Regions from separate parts of the Sporosarcina beigongshangi genome, predicted to be linked through region 1. Evidence: riboswitches for the same ligand, from Rfam matches in the RefSeq annotation. Region 1 holds a riboswitch; the other holds the start of a gene.
What was found. A riboswitch is a leader RNA that binds a small molecule or an ion and turns the genes downstream of it on or off. The one in region 1 is predicted to bind lysine.

Region 2: it holds a riboswitch for lysine, as region 1 does, so the genes downstream of both, dapA (4-hydroxy-tetrahydrodipicolinate synthase) here and R2B77_RS01660 (aspartate kinase) in region 1, are expected to answer to the same signal.

What each region holds. Positions count from the first base shown of each region.
Region 1 covers NZ_JAWLIR010000002.1:224,441-232,163, reverse strand. Annotated here, with positions in the region: gene R2B77_RS01680 (electron transfer flavoprotein subunit alpha/FixB family protein) at 1-464, shown strand, start outside; gene R2B77_RS01675 (DUF438 domain-containing protein) at 686-1,930, shown strand; gene trxA (thioredoxin) at 2,018-2,332, shown strand; gene uvrC (excinuclease ABC subunit UvrC) at 2,407-4,200, shown strand; lysine riboswitch at 4,248-4,426, shown strand; gene R2B77_RS01660 (aspartate kinase) at 4,519-5,745, shown strand; gene R2B77_RS01655 (YslB family protein) at 5,782-6,198, opposite strand; gene R2B77_RS01650 (succinate dehydrogenase cytochrome b558 subunit) at 6,424-7,032, shown strand; gene sdhA (succinate dehydrogenase flavoprotein subunit) at 7,215-7,723, shown strand, end outside.
Region 2 covers NZ_JAWLIR010000006.1:27,126-34,848, reverse strand. Annotated here, with positions in the region: gene R2B77_RS04555 (ring-cleaving dioxygenase) at 1-421, opposite strand, end outside; gene R2B77_RS04550 (GntR family transcriptional regulator) at 781-1,500, shown strand; gene R2B77_RS04545 (DUF7916 family protein) at 1,527-2,444, shown strand; lysine riboswitch at 2,555-2,732, shown strand; gene dapA (4-hydroxy-tetrahydrodipicolinate synthase) at 2,992-3,876, shown strand; gene R2B77_RS04535 (ABC transporter permease) at 4,085-4,870, opposite strand; gene R2B77_RS04530 (ABC transporter ATP-binding protein) at 4,886-5,767, opposite strand; gene R2B77_RS04525 (ABC transporter ATP-binding protein) at 5,769-6,698, opposite strand; gene R2B77_RS04520 (TetR/AcrR family transcriptional regulator) at 6,890-7,510, shown strand.

The sequences.
Region 1 (7,723 bases):
GTGACGTGTCATCTGTAACCGCAGACATTACGAGCCTACGTTCAGTCATTGCAGAAGTTGTCCGAAAATCAACTGAAGGTGTCGATCTTTCTGAAGCGAAAGTAGTTGTTGCGGGTGGTCGCGGTGTGAAGAGCGCGGAAGGATTCGCGCCATTACAAGAGCTTGCAACGCTACTAGGCGGAGCAATTGGGGCATCACGTGGTGCTTGTGATGCAGATTACTGTGATTACTCCCTACAAATCGGTCAGACGGGTAAAGTAGTCACTCCGGACTTGTATATCGCCGCTGGTATTTCAGGTGCAATCCAGCACGTTGCAGGGATGTCAAATGCTAAAGTAATCGTTGCGATCAACAAAGATCCAGAAGCGAATATTTTCAAAATTGCAGATTACGGCATCGTTGGCGATTTGTTCGATGTCATTCCATTGATGATTGAAGAAATTAAAAAGATTAAGTCAAACTGAACATCTAGAAAAAGTCTCCCCAAAAGGGAGGCTTTTTTGTTTCAGACAGAAAGTCTTGTTCCTTAATTATAGTGATAAAGGTCACAAAATTAATTTCCATAATAAATTATACTTAGAATATAAGAAGTTTTAAAAGTGGATTTCTTAAACCGCACTTTCTCCTTTAGCGATTAAAATATATAGCAGTATCGCATCAAAAACTAGACATGAGGTGAAAAATATTGAATATACAATTTGATATAAAAAGAATTCACATCTTCAAAGAACTATTACTTCGTTTCCGTCATGGTGGGTCATCAGAATCGATCCGAGTGGATTTTAATCAATATTTTAAAAATGTGAATGTTGTTGACATATTGCTAATCCAATTGGAATTAATAAATGGTGACTATGGTATTACGATTGAGGATGTTGAGAAGTTTTCTATTATTTATCCTGATTTATGTGGCGGCATAATGAACGAAAAGGAAACTTCAGGCATTTATCATCCAGTTCAAATTTTTAAAGAAGAAATTACTGCATTTCAAGTTGTTTTGAATCAAATCAACCGTCTTTTGGAGTCATTCGAAGTAGATAAACATCAAATTCAGAAGACAGATAGAACAGATGAATTACAGCATCAACTAGTTCGATTAGGCGAATTTCATAACCATTATCATCGGAAGGAAAAGCTCTTCTTTCCGATAATGGAACGATATGGTCACTATTCACCCATAAGAACAGTGTGGATGATGGATGATCAAATTCGTGTCTTGTATCAGGCTGTAAAAAAACAAAGTATTCAACTGTCCGATGAGAATTTTACACGCTTTCGAAAAAGATATGATGCATTCGAAAAGAAGTTTAAGGAAATGATTTTTCAAGAAGAAGCAATTATTTTGCCAATTCTTCGATCTATATTTAGTGAAGATGACTGGTTAGCGATTGCAAATGAAAGTGATGCATTCGGCTATTCAATCATCGAAGCGCCTAAGGGAAAATGGAAGCTGAAATCTGAAGATGTAGACAAAGTCGTAAGTAATACATCAACAACTCAAAATCTAATTTTGGGTGGTGGTGGTTATTTAACGATAGAAGAAGCCCAACTCATTTTTAACAATTTGCCATTGGAAATAACATTTGTTGATAAAAATGATCTATTTAAATACTTCAACAAAATAACAGAAGCATCGGAAATGTTGTTAGTGCGAACCCCAATTTCTATTGGGCGTAGTGTAGCAAATTGTCATCCTCCTAAAAGTCTAAAAAAGGTCATGACGCTAATTCGCGATCTTAAAACAGGAAAACGAACTTCTGAAAGTATGTGGTTTAAAAAGAACAATCAATACATTTATCTTACTTATAAAGCAATACGTAACGAGGAAGGGGAATTTTTAGGTGTTTTGGAATATGTCCAAGATATTCAACCTTTCCTCGAATTGCCCAGTAAAGTAAAAACAGGACTTAGTAAATTAAAAAATTCATGACATTGCAACAAGCAAAGCATATATTTAGCCCGCGCAATAACTGCATGATATACTACGAGCATAGTTAATAAAGGAGGAAATGTTATTATGGCAATTATTAATGCGACGGATCAAAACTTTGCGGAGAATATTAAAGAAGGACTTGTCCTTGTTGACTTTTGGGCACCTTGGTGTGGACCTTGTAAAATGATCGCTCCTGTTCTTGAAGAATTAGATGGCGACTTTGAAGGCAAAGCACAAATTGTAAAAGTAGACGTAGATGACAATCAAGGAACAGCAAGTAACTACGGTGTTATGTCTATCCCAACGCTTATCCTATTTAAAGATGGCGAGATTGTAGACAAAGTGGTTGGTTTCAAACCGAAAGAAGCACTTGCAGAACTAATCGAAAAACACGCGTAATCAAATTTAACTTAATTCAATAGAATAACCGGGTCCTTCATTGGTACCCGGTTTTTTTTAGGTAGGTGACGGATATGAATGAATTGATTGAACAGAAATTGGCGATTTTACCCGAGTTGCCGGGCTGTTATTTTATGAAGGATCGGCAAGGAACCGTTATATATGTTGGGAAAGCGAAAGTATTAAAAAATCGGGTGCGTAGCTATTTCACGGGCAGTCATGATGGGAAAACACAGCGGCTCGTAGGTGAAATTGAGGATTTTGAGTATATGGTCACCTCATCCAATATTGAGGCACTTGTGCTTGAATTGAATCTTATTAAACAGTACGACCCGAAATACAATATTATGTTGAAAGACGATAAAACCTATCCCTACTTGAAAATTACAACCGAGCGCCATCCTAAATTAATCATTACGCGGCAAGTGAAGAAGGATAAAGGGAAATATTTTGGCCCGTATCCGAATGCTTATGCAGCAGGGGAGACGAAAAAGTTATTAGACCGACTGTATCCGTACCGAAAATGTCAGACGATGCCAGATCGTGTGTGCTTGTACTATCATATCGGTCAATGTCTAGCCCCATGCGTCAATGAAGTTGATCAGGAGATTTATAAGGAAATGGTGGACGACATTAGTCGTTTCCTAAATGGCGGCTATAAAAGTGTCAAGAAGGAATTGACCGAAAAAATGTCCTCCGCTGCGGAAAATTTGGAGTTTGAGCGTGCGAAAGAGTATCGGGATCAAATTACAAATATTGAAGCAGTTATGGAAAAACAAGCGATGACAATGAATGATTTTACGGATCGTGATATTTTTGGTTATGCAATTGAAAATGGCTGGATGTGTGTTCAGGTATTTTTTGTACGGCAGGGGAAATTGATTGAAAGGGATGTGTCGCTGTTTCCGCTTTACCAAGACCCTGAAGACGAGCTACTGACATTCATCGGACAATTTTATGGGAAGTCCGAGCATTTGCTACCAAAGGAAATCTTATTATCTCAAGGGGTTGACAGTGAATTGGTTCGTCAGCTTCTGAACGTCAATGTATTTATTCCGCAACGAGGGAAAAAGAAATCATTGGTGGATCTTGCTATTAAAAATGCGGAAATGTCATTGAAGGATAAGTTTCAGCTGATGGAAAGGCAAGAACAGCGAACGATTGGTGCGTGCGAGGAACTGGGTGAGGCGATGAATATAACGATACCGCTTCGCATCGAGGCTTTTGATAACTCCCATACGTACGGGGCTGATCCTGTTTCTGCGATGGTGTCATTTGTCGATGGCAAACCGAATCGCAAGGATTATCGCAAATATGTAACGAAAACAGCTGCTGCGCATGATGATTATGGTGCAATGCGAGAGGTTGTGAGAAGGCGTTATAGCCGTGTGCTGACGGACGACTTACCGTTACCTGATTTAGTCGTCATTGACGGTGGGAAGGGGCATATGGAGGCGGCACGAGAGATTATTGAGGACGAGCTAGGACTTTCCATTCCTATTGCGGGACTGGCGAAAGATGATAAACACCAGACGGCGCAATTGTTGTATGGCAATCCCATTGATATGATTCCGTTAAAAAGAACAAGTGAAGCCTTTTATTTATTGCAGCGGATACAAGATGAGGTGCACCGTTTTGCCATTACATTCCACAGACAACGGCGTGAAACGAATTCATTAACATCTGCGCTTGACGGGTTACCGGGTGTGGGGCCGAAACGTAAGCAACAGTTGTTGAAACATTTTGAGTCGGTGAAAAAGATTCGTGAAGCCTCTGTAGAAGCTTTGCAGCAAGCGGGCTTGCCTGGGGCAGTTGCTAAGGGAGTTGAGGCGTATTTTCGTCAAGAGGCATTGCGAGAGAAAGAGTAATATGATAAAGTAAATGCACTGAATTTTTCACTTACAATTATATATGAAGTGAGGATAGAGGCGCGAATGCTAATAGTACATTTCCGGAGAGCGACAGCTCGGTGAAGGAAATTGAAAGGGGTATTCGCCGAAGCGGACAAATCGACTGTCACGATTGTTTGGCTGGATTTCCATTGAAGAAATGGGAGTCTGTCAGGTATTGACTACCTGGAGAGCTATCCGTACGGAGCATCTCTTTAATGATGTCTCCAATCGGACCCGGCTCTCAACTTATTGAGGGCCGTTTTTGCATACAGGAGAAAGACGGAGGAATGGATAATGGAACGAATCGTAATGAAATTCGGGGGGACTTCAGTCGCGAACCCGGAAAGAATCGCACGTGCGGCGCAGCTTGTAGTAAGGGAAGTGAATAGTGGCAAACAAGTTGCGGTCATCGTTTCGGCAATGGGGAAAACGACAGATGAGCTACTATCGCTTGCGAAAGAAGTGAACTCGGCGGCAGGTCGACGTGAGCTCGATATGCTTTTGGCAACGGGCGAACAAGTGACGGCATCCCTACTTGCAATGGCGATTTCTGGAGAAGGTGTGGAGGCACATTCTTATACAGGATGGCAGGCAGGTGTCCTGACGGAGTCGGTTCATGGCAATGCGCGCATTGAACAGGTACAAGCAGATAGAGTGAGTGCTGCCCTAACTTCGGGAACCGTCGCGGTCATTACAGGCTTCCAGGGAGCTGATATGCATGGTGAATTAACGACGCTTGGTCGCGGAGGTTCCGATACAAGTGCAGTTGCTATCGCTATTGCACTGGGGGCTTCTATTTGTGATATTTACACGGATGTCGAAGGGGTATTTACGACAGATCCAAGACTCATTAAACAAGCTCAAAAGCTTGAGGAAATATCCTATGATGAAATGCTGGAGATTGCGAATTTGGGGGCGGGTGTACTTCATCCACGAGCAGTTGAATTTGCGAAAAACCATCAAATGCCTTTGCGTGTTAGACCGGCTCATATAGAGGGGGAAGGAACGATTATCAAGGAGGAAATTGATTTGGAAAATAATTTAGTTGTGCGGGGCATCGCCTTTGAGCGAGATATCGTTCGGATAACAGTGATGTACAACGTCCCATACAATGGCTCACTTGCCAATATATTCACAGCTCTTGCGGAGCACCATGTCAACGTTGATATTATTGTTCAGACGATTAGAGAGGATGTCCAACCATCTGTGTCATTCTCTATCAAAAAAGAGGATTTTGCCGAAGTGATTAATGTATTAGAATCCAATAAAGAAGCACTCGGTTATAGTCGTGCCGATTTTGAAGTAGGTCTAGCGAAGGTGTCGATTGTTGGCAGTGGAATGGTGTCTAACCCAGGTGTCGCGGCAAGTCTATTTGAGACTTTACGCCAAGTAGACATTCCGATAAAAATGGTCAGTACATCGGAAATTAAAGTGTCTGTCGTAATTCCAGAGCCTGAGATGGAGAAGGCTGTAGCAGCCCTTCATGAACAATTTGGATTAGATGCAGTAAAAGGAAAATGAAAAAAAGAGATGTAGCCACCACGGCTACATCTCTTTTTAAACGCCAATTTTAGTTTTGGTATCCCATTTCACTTGGAATGTAACGCGTCCTTTTTTGGGTTGCGCTTCTCCGTAGCATTCAGTCAAAAGTCCGTTCAATTTCTGATACTGTTCTGCAAGAAAGCCTGCTTCTAGTTGAAAAGATCTGTCTTGGATATTTATCTCATCGCCCATAATCATTGTGAAAAAGGCCTCATCTTTTTGCATTTTTTCGAGGGAAAGAATTCCCCATCCTGCCTCTTGAAAGAACATTGGAAGCTCTTCAACGCTAAAAACAGGAAATTTCCTTGCGACTTCTTTTCCTGCCCAATAAAGAATATCACCTTGGTGAGTACCTAAAATACTAGGTAAGACATGGTCGCGTAAAAGGTCATAGCCGAAATGAGTCGGCGAAAGATTTGTATTATTTTCCAATCGTCTATGCAATCCTTTCGGATGAAAATAAGTGAAATACTTTTAATATAGAAGTAATATGTTCGTAACAAAAAACCACATCATCTTGACCTCTTTAAAACAGAGGAGTACAATGGACATGTTCTAATATTGTACCACGAAGAGGGGAACCGTCAATGATTGCTTCGTGTCTAAACGATGACAACACTGATTTGGTAACCTCAGTAATAAGGGAGGGTAAAAGACTTGTCGAGAGAATCAGATTTTTACTTGCGCCGTCTTCATTCATTGCTCGGAATTATTCCGGTTGGACTTTTTGTTGCCCAACACTTGGTCATTAACCACTTTGCAACACGCGGCGAGGAAGCATTCAACACTGCATCTAACTTCATGGGGAGCTTACCATTCGTTCTATTTTTAGAATGGTTCATCATCTACATCCCACTTATGTTCCATGCGTTTTACGGCCTGTACATAGCTTTCACAGCAAAAAATAACGTACAACGCTACGGGACTTTCCGTAACTGGATGTTCATGCTACAACGCGTTACGGGTGTATTCCTTGTAATCTTTATCGCATGGCACGTCTATGAAACAAGAATTCAGAAAGCATTGGGTGCTGAGGTAGACTTCAATATGATGGCTAACATCTTAGACAACCCATTCATGTTGGCATTCTACATCGCGGGTGTTATCGCGGCGACGTTCCACTTGGCGAACGGTCTTTGGTCATTCCTAGTGACTTGGGGGCTGGCACAATCACCACGTTCACAAACAATCGTCACATACGTTACAATCGTAGTATTCCTAGTGTTGGCTACAATTGGCGTTCAAGCACTACTTGCATTTGTTTAACTTGAATTAGCAGAAGTTCTTGCTAATTCAAGTTAAGCCTCCGGCGGATGTCACAAATTTTGAAGGGAGTTAATTGCGCAAGCGCAATTCAATATTTGGACGCAATTACGCCGAGGCGTAATTGATTTGAAATATGATTGATTGAAAATGAGATCACTGATAATTTGAGGAGTGAAACAATAATGGCAAAAAGCAGATTGATTGTCGTTGGCGGCGGTCTTGCAGGCCTAATGGCAGTCATTAAAGCAGCGGAGGAAGGCACACCGGTTGACCTGTTTTCACTTGTCCCGGTTAAACGTTCCCACTCTGTATGTGCACAAGGCGGCATTAACGGTGCAGTAAACACGAAAGGGGAAGGTGACTCTCCTGATATCCATCTAGATGATACTGTCTATGGCGGTGACTTCCTCGCGAACCAACCACCTGTTAAGGCGATGACGGACGCGGCACCAGGAATCATTCATTTATTAGACCGGATGGGCGTTATGTTCAACCGTACACCTGAAGGATTATTGGACTTCAGACGTTTCGGGGGTACACTTCACCACCGTACTGCATTCGCGGGTGCAACAACAGGACAACAGCTGTTGTACGCACTAGATGAGCAAGTGCGTAGCCATGAAGTGGCTGGTCTTGTAACGAAATATGAACACTGGGAATTCCTTGGTGTTGTTCTAGATGAAGACGGCGT
Region 2 (7,723 bases), on a different contig from region 1:
CTGATGCAACACCCTTGTTCAATTCATCAGACACTAACATATATTGTTGGTCATCAAAGTCCACAAATGAAATTGTTTTCTTCCCAAACGTTTCTTCAATACCTGTATTTTTCACTTCGTACTTATCAAAACGTTTCACCCAGTATTCAAGTGCAGCATCCGTCGGGACACGGAAAGCTGTTTTGTAAATCTCATTCGTTCCATGTGTACCTTTTGGAATACCAGGGAAATCAAAAAATGTCATGTCCGTACCAGCAGAGCCTTTATCGTCTGCGAAGAATAAATGATACGTTTGAATATCATCCTGATTGACTGTTTTCTTCACAAGACGCATTCCTAATACATATGTGAAAAATTCATAGTTTTTCTCTGCACTGCTCGTAATCGCTGTTACGTGGTGCATTCCTTTTAAATGGTTCATTCTATTTCCTCCTATTGTTATTTCGAACCAATATACCTTGAATTCTAGATATATTGATTCAAAAAAATTTACTACCCTTATCAAATTTACTCGATTTTATTAATACCTCGAATTCAGTTATCTTGAATTCAAACTAAATTTAACATAGATTTAATCTTACTGTCAACACTTTAGTTTAAAAAGGGTAGTGACAAGTACTTTAAACGTAAATACTTCCCTTATCAACTCGTATGAAATTTCCTACTTCAATCGGGGAATGATATTTTAAGTAGCGCACACCTAGTGGTATAGACAACTATACCACTAGGTGTTAAAATGAAATTTGAGGTTACGTCTTGAGGATGAAGGGAATTTACAGAATGATAAACAAAAACTCGTCCATACCAATTTATTCTCAATTGGAACAAGTAATAAAGGAATTAATCACGAAGCAACTAAATCCCGAAGATCTAATACCCTCCGAGCGCGAATTTGCTGAGAAGTACGAAGTGAGTAGAATGACAGTAAGACAAGCGATTACTAATCTTACAAACGATGGCTACCTGCAACGTAAACGCGGAGTAGGAACCTTTGTTGCATTGAAGAAGCTCGAGCAAAATTTAGATCACTTAACGAGTTTTTCGGAGGATATGCGTTCACGAGGGATGGAACCAGGCACAAAGGTATTAGCATTCAACAAAATTGAAGCAAACGAAGAGATAGCGCAAAAATTAGGGCTAAAAGAAGGATCACCTATTTATGAAATCAAAAGATTGCGCTTAGCCGACCATTTACCAATTGCTTTACAACTATTTTATACGTCAGTGGACCTCGTGCCAGGGTTAACAAAGGAAATTGCAGAACAGTCCATCTATCAATATGTCGAAAGTGAGCTTAACTTGAGTATATTGTCCGCACAACAGGATGTAGAAGCAATGGTTGCCGAGAAGCGTGAAGCAGAAGCTCTTCATATTAAAGTGGGTGATCCCGTACTCTATATTTCCCGAGTAGGTCTTGTTGAAAATGATAGTCCATTAGAGTTTGTACAATCATTTTATCGTGCTGACCGCTATAAATTCAAAGTGAAAGTGACAAGATAAAATACTAATTAAATGGAGGAATTTCTGTGAAAAGATTATTAGATTGTACCGCTTCCGATTTTCAAAAAATGAATGGCCAAGACTTAAAGAAATCGATACGCGCATGTGAAGGAAGAGTGATGTTATCGGAGACGATGACTTCTGTAGCACCATTATATCCAGGTATTACAAATGCTGAACTTGCTGCTTCCTTTGGTGCGGATTTACTATTATTGAATTTATTTGACGTTTTTAACCCTGCCGTTGAAGGATACAAATGCGATGAGAATGAATCAATCATTCAAAAGGTAAAAGAATTAACAGGGCGTCCTATCGGTCTAAATTTAGAACCCGTTGATCTGAACGCTGAACAAATTGAAAAGCTAGATACTGTTTCAAAGGGGCGAACAGCTACCGAAGAAGCATTACGTGAAGCTAAAAAGCTAGGCTTTGATTTTATTTGTTTAACTGGGAATCCCAAAACCGGAGTGACAAACGAGGAAACAGTCGTTGCCATTAAGAAGGCACGGGAGATTTTTGGTGAAGAAGGATTAATCATCGCTGGGAAAATGCATGGCGCTGGTGTCGCAAACGAAACAGGTAGCGGCATTATTTCAGAGGCGACTCTTTCAAGCTTTATCGAAGCAGGCGCTGATGTTATTTTAATGCCTGCCCCGGGAACTGTGCCAGGAATCACAGTCGATACAGCTGAAAAATACGTTCGCTTCGTCCACGCAAAAGGCGCGTTAGCCATGCTCACTATCGGCACAAGTCAAGAAGGAGCAGATGAGGCAACAATTCGTCAAATCGCACTCAATAGTAAAATGGCTGGTGCAGACATTTACCATATCGGCGATACAGGATTTTATGGAATCGCGGTGCCAGAAAACATCATGACCTATTCAATCGTTATCAGAGGCAGACGCCATACGTATGTAAGAATGGCAGCGTCAGTTAGGCGCTAAACGAGGATTTATCATACCGCCCAAACACTCCACTTTACTTTCAACTTGCAATTGTACTGAATACCGTGTAAGGTGGTAATAATTTAATATTACTTATTTCGAAACTTTGAAGTAAGGATAGAGGCGCAAAAACCATTAGTAGACAATCCGAGGATAATGAGATCCTACGAAGATTGTAGAAAGGGGGATTTGCCGAAGTGGAGAGACACTCATTATCTCGAAGCTGGTTCTGCGTTGAATAAGTGCAGGATTGTCATATAGGAAACTATATGGAGGGCTATCTTATGCAAAGAAATAATCCATTATTTCACTGCAACAACGAGCCCTCGTTGTTGCTTTTTTGCGTCTACTGATAAATTGCCCTCCACCCTCTATTTTATTTTTTATTTATCAATTACGCCTTGGCGTAATTGCGTCCGGATTTTTTTCGAGCTCGCTCGAATAGCTTCCTTAAAAATCCGTGACATCCGCCGGAGGCTTTATCTGAATTCAGCAAAGGTTTTCCGCTGAATTCAGATAATAAAAAATGAATAGGATGTGGAGAATGATGAATTTCGGACAAATTGTAACAGCGATGGTAACTCCTTTTAATGAACATGGGGACATTGATTTTGAAGCAACCAAAAATTTGATTGAGTATTTAATCGCCAATGGGTCGGATAGTTTAGTGGTGTCAGGGACGACTGGTGAGTCCCCGACGTTAACGACGGAAGAGAAAATAGCATTATTCAAATTTACAGTGGAGGTTGTCGATGGCAGAGTGCCGGTAATCGCTGGAACGGGCTCGAACAGCACAAGGGAATCGATTGAACTGACGATGTTAGCAGAAGATGTTGGTGTCGATGCGATTATGCTCGTCGCTCCCTACTATAATAAGCCATGCCAAGAAGGATTGTTTCAACACTTCCAAACGATTGCAGCGGCGACTTCTTTACCAATTATGTTATACAATGTGCCGGGACGAACAGTTGTCAACATCGATGTCGACACAGTCATACGCCTCGCAGCAATCACTAATATCGTCGCGATTAAAGAAGCTAGCGGTAATTTGGATGCAATGGCTGAAATCATCGAGCAAACACCAACAGAATTTTCCTTGTATAGCGGCGATGACGGCCTAACTATCCCGGTATTAGCAATTGGTGGAGCTGGCGTTGTTTCTGTCTCCTCCCATGTTGTAGGAAATGAAATGCAAACAATGATTAAAAACTTCAAAATGGGCAATATCAAAGAGGCGGCTGCAGACCACCGTAAATTGTTGCCTATTATGAAAGCCCTTTTTGCCGCCCCAAATCCATCACCAGTAAAAGCGGCATTGAATCTAAAAGGAATCCCCGTCGGCGGCGTCCGTTTGCCGATGATTCCATTGAACGATGAACAGCTCCATTCATTGCAACGTACGTTGTCTAGTTATGATAGTGTGAGTGTTTGATCATCACGGTGACACATTCACCTAAACACTTAGAAAAACACCATGCCCTATTCAATTCAATCAGGATTAAAGTACGACGGATAAAAATGGCAGCAGCTGTAAGGTTCTGAAAGAGGACATCCGTCCGACTCTAAAAAGGCTATCCAAAAGTTTATTACACTTTTGGATAGCCTTTTTCATTGATATGAAAGTAAACACTTGATGTTCATTAAAGAGGCAAGTCCTTGCCCTTAAAAACACGTATACCAATGATATAAATAACAATCCCCACAACCCCAAGTATAGTAAATGGCAACCAATAACTATCTCCACTTAAAATAGCAGCTGTGTCAAACAGTGAATTCAACGATAGATATTTGAATCCCTCCAAACTATCACTTACCTGTGCCATCAGGTGAAATAAGAAGAAGGCAACCGGAATACCCGCACCTAATGCCAGCGAATGTTTAGATAAATTGAAAATACAAGAGAACATGAAAGAAATGCCACTTGTTGCAAACATAAGAAGAAATAAGCCTGCATTCAGCGCTATAAAATCTACCAAATAGGTACCCAAATCTCCTTGAGAAATGTGTATGGCTACCATTCCCGCAAGCGTCACGATTAAAAACATCGTAAAAACAGCTGCAATTAAGTACAATGCCTGTGTTCGTACGACTGCCGTTCTCTTAATTGGCGTCGATAACAAATAGGCCATCGATCCTTTGTCTACTTGGGAGGCAACTAAACTATTTGCAGTCATAATTATAAAAATAAGAGGCAATATAACACCATGAATCGAATAAAACGTTTGTGTCAGCATCCCTAAAAAGCTTGTATCACCTAACAGACTTGCTAACGGCGTATCTTTGACCATATCGGCCATATTTGTTAGCGTAGAAGGTTCGAATACGGCAATCAGCACTGCATTTAAAACACTTAATACGACTGTAAATACAATCCACAGTTTGTAATTAGCCCGCACTGTTTGTTTAAAAATCGTGGCATTCATCATGACAAGCATCCTCTCTTAATATAGGCTTTTGAAGTATTTTTCAAGTGTATACTTGATCTCTGTAATAAATTGAATAGGATATCCTTTTAACACCCGTAAAAATGGATTGATATCCTGGTCATTCACAGTAACCGTGATTTGATACTGATCCTCTCTTTTTTCTATAAAAGTGAAGGGTTCGGATAAAAACCTTTGATAGTCTTGTGAAGTAGAAAAAGCAATTTTATATACCTTATCTGTGTTGTGTTTCACTTCGATTGTTGGTTTAACCGCGATAATCTTCCCTTCTTTAATAAGCGCCACTTTGTCACAAGTATGCTCAACCTCTTCAAACATATGGCTCGACATAAAAATGGTTTTTCCTTTTTTCTTTTCCTCATTTAATAAATTGACAAATTCAACTCTCATTAACGGGTCTAGTCCTGTTGTCGGCTCATCAAGGATTAAGATGTCTGGATCAGCCATGAAAGCTGCTACAATCGCTGTCTTTTGCTTCATCCCTTTAGACATTCGTTTTAAATTTGCTGTCGGATCGAGTTGAAGCTTGTCAATCATTTCATTTGCATAAGACATATCTGTTAATCCGATTAATTCGGCTTGCCATTTTAAGAATTCTGTTCCCGTTTTGGCATCTGGAAAATTAATTTCGCCAGGAATATAACCAATGTATTGCTTTGTTTCTGCAGAATCCCTCCAGCTATCTAACCCATTGATGAAACAATATCCAGCTTGTGGTTGTAGAAACCCCATCATATGACGGATAACTGTTGTTTTACCTGCCCCATTCGTCCCTACAAAGCCAAAAACTTCACCCTTTTCAATCGAAAGGTTAATATCAAATATGCCTCTGCCATTTCCATAGTCCTTTGTCATGTTTTTAATTTCAATAGTCGACATATTACTTAGCACCTTCCTCCGTATCTAAGTTGCGATCATAAAACTTCATAAAGTAATCTTCTAACGTGAATTTAATTTCAGAGAAGAACTTTAAGTCATATGTAGAAATATGATTGATAAAATGATTGATATCATTGTCCTCTACTTGGATTTTCGCTTGTTTCTTCAAATGATTGGCGTCTAGCACATGTAGGTCCTTCTTCGCTTCTATGTCCTCATAAAAACGATTGAATTCCTCAGTACTTAAAAATTCGATTTCAAATACTTTTTGTTCGTTATAACGTAGATCATCCGCCACAAATGATGATATTAATCGTCCATCTTTAATAATCGAAATCCTGTCACATGTAGCATCGATTTCACTAAATATATGACTGGAAATAAGGATTGTTTTTCCACGCTCTTTTTCTGCTTTAATAAATTCTATAAAAACAGTTTGCATGATTGGGTCCAGTCCACTCGTCGGTTCATCCAAGACAAGTACAGCTGGGTCGTGCATAAAAGCCGTAACGATTGCTAGCTTACGCTTCATGCCCAAGGACATACGTTTTAGTTTCCCTGCTGGTTCTAGTTCAAACTTGTCAATTAAATAATCTGTATGCGTAAAATCCTTAATGCCTCGTAAATCTGCCATCATTTTTATAAATTGTGTACCCGTGAGTGATTCTGGTAGCGCGATTTCCCCTGGTAAATAACCTAGATTTTTTTGAATGTCAGCAGCATGCTCCCAACTGTCTAGGTTATTGACAAATGTATGCCCCTTCTGCGGTTTAGAAAAGCCCATAATATGACGAATTGCAGTTGTTTTACCTGCCCCATTAGGTCCGAGAAAGCCATATACTTCCCCTTTATTCACAGTAAATGACACATCGAATACGCCTCGATTATGGCCATAGTCTTTTGTTAAATTTTGAACCTGTAATACAGACATTTAAAAACCCCCTTCTGAAAGTAATGTACTTATACCCGTTTATTTAGTACAGTAACAAACAACGTGTTGTTTATCTTCTATCTATAGAATAGATAGAAATAAAAAGTAAGACAAGAATCAGTAATAGTAGTTGTGTTGCTTATCCAACATATCGGCATTTTCTGTTGGATAAAATGAAGGAGGACAGAACCTTGGATGAATTATATACAGACTTACGGGTTATACGCACAAAAGAAGCGATACGACACGCACTCGTAGAATTGATTGATGAGAAAGGCTTCGAGGCTATTACGGTGAAGGATATTGCTTCGAAAGCAAGGATCAACAGAGGTACTTTTTATGCACATTATGTAGACAAAAATGATTTGATGAATAAATGCCAGGAAAGTATTCTGAACGGTATGAGGAGCATTGTGACAAAGAAAATACCCGTTGCGCTAGAAAGCTTTACTATGAACAAAACACCTGATTTTAATGCATTCACTCCTGCAATTTCTATATTTGAGTATCTTTACGACAACAGGGAGCTTATGAGAGCCTTGTTAGGTACAAGAGGAGATGTTACCTTTCAAACGAAATTGAAAAGCTTAATGTGGAGAATACTATTTGAGGGCAATGAAATATCTACTTTCAATAAGGAGAATTTACTTGTACCTGGTGAATATTTAGTTTCCTATATCGCCTCGGCACACATAGGCGTTATTCAACAGTGGCTAGATAGCGGCAGTCAAGAATCACCACAAGAAATGGCACGGATTTTATCGACCATCACACTAAACGGTCCTTTCTATGCTGCTGGGTTAAAAAAGTGATTTCAGTATGTCTCCACACAATTTGAATCAGTGAATATGAATCAATTAAATAATTTAAAGTGATAGAGCATTCTACTGTATTGTGGGATGCTTTTATCTTTATCTAAAATCAAAAAACGTTTTCCGAACGATAATAATACATCTATACGCAATAGTAATTTATTGCAAAACGATAAATACGGTGTTAGAATCAATTTTACAATAACTAAATGA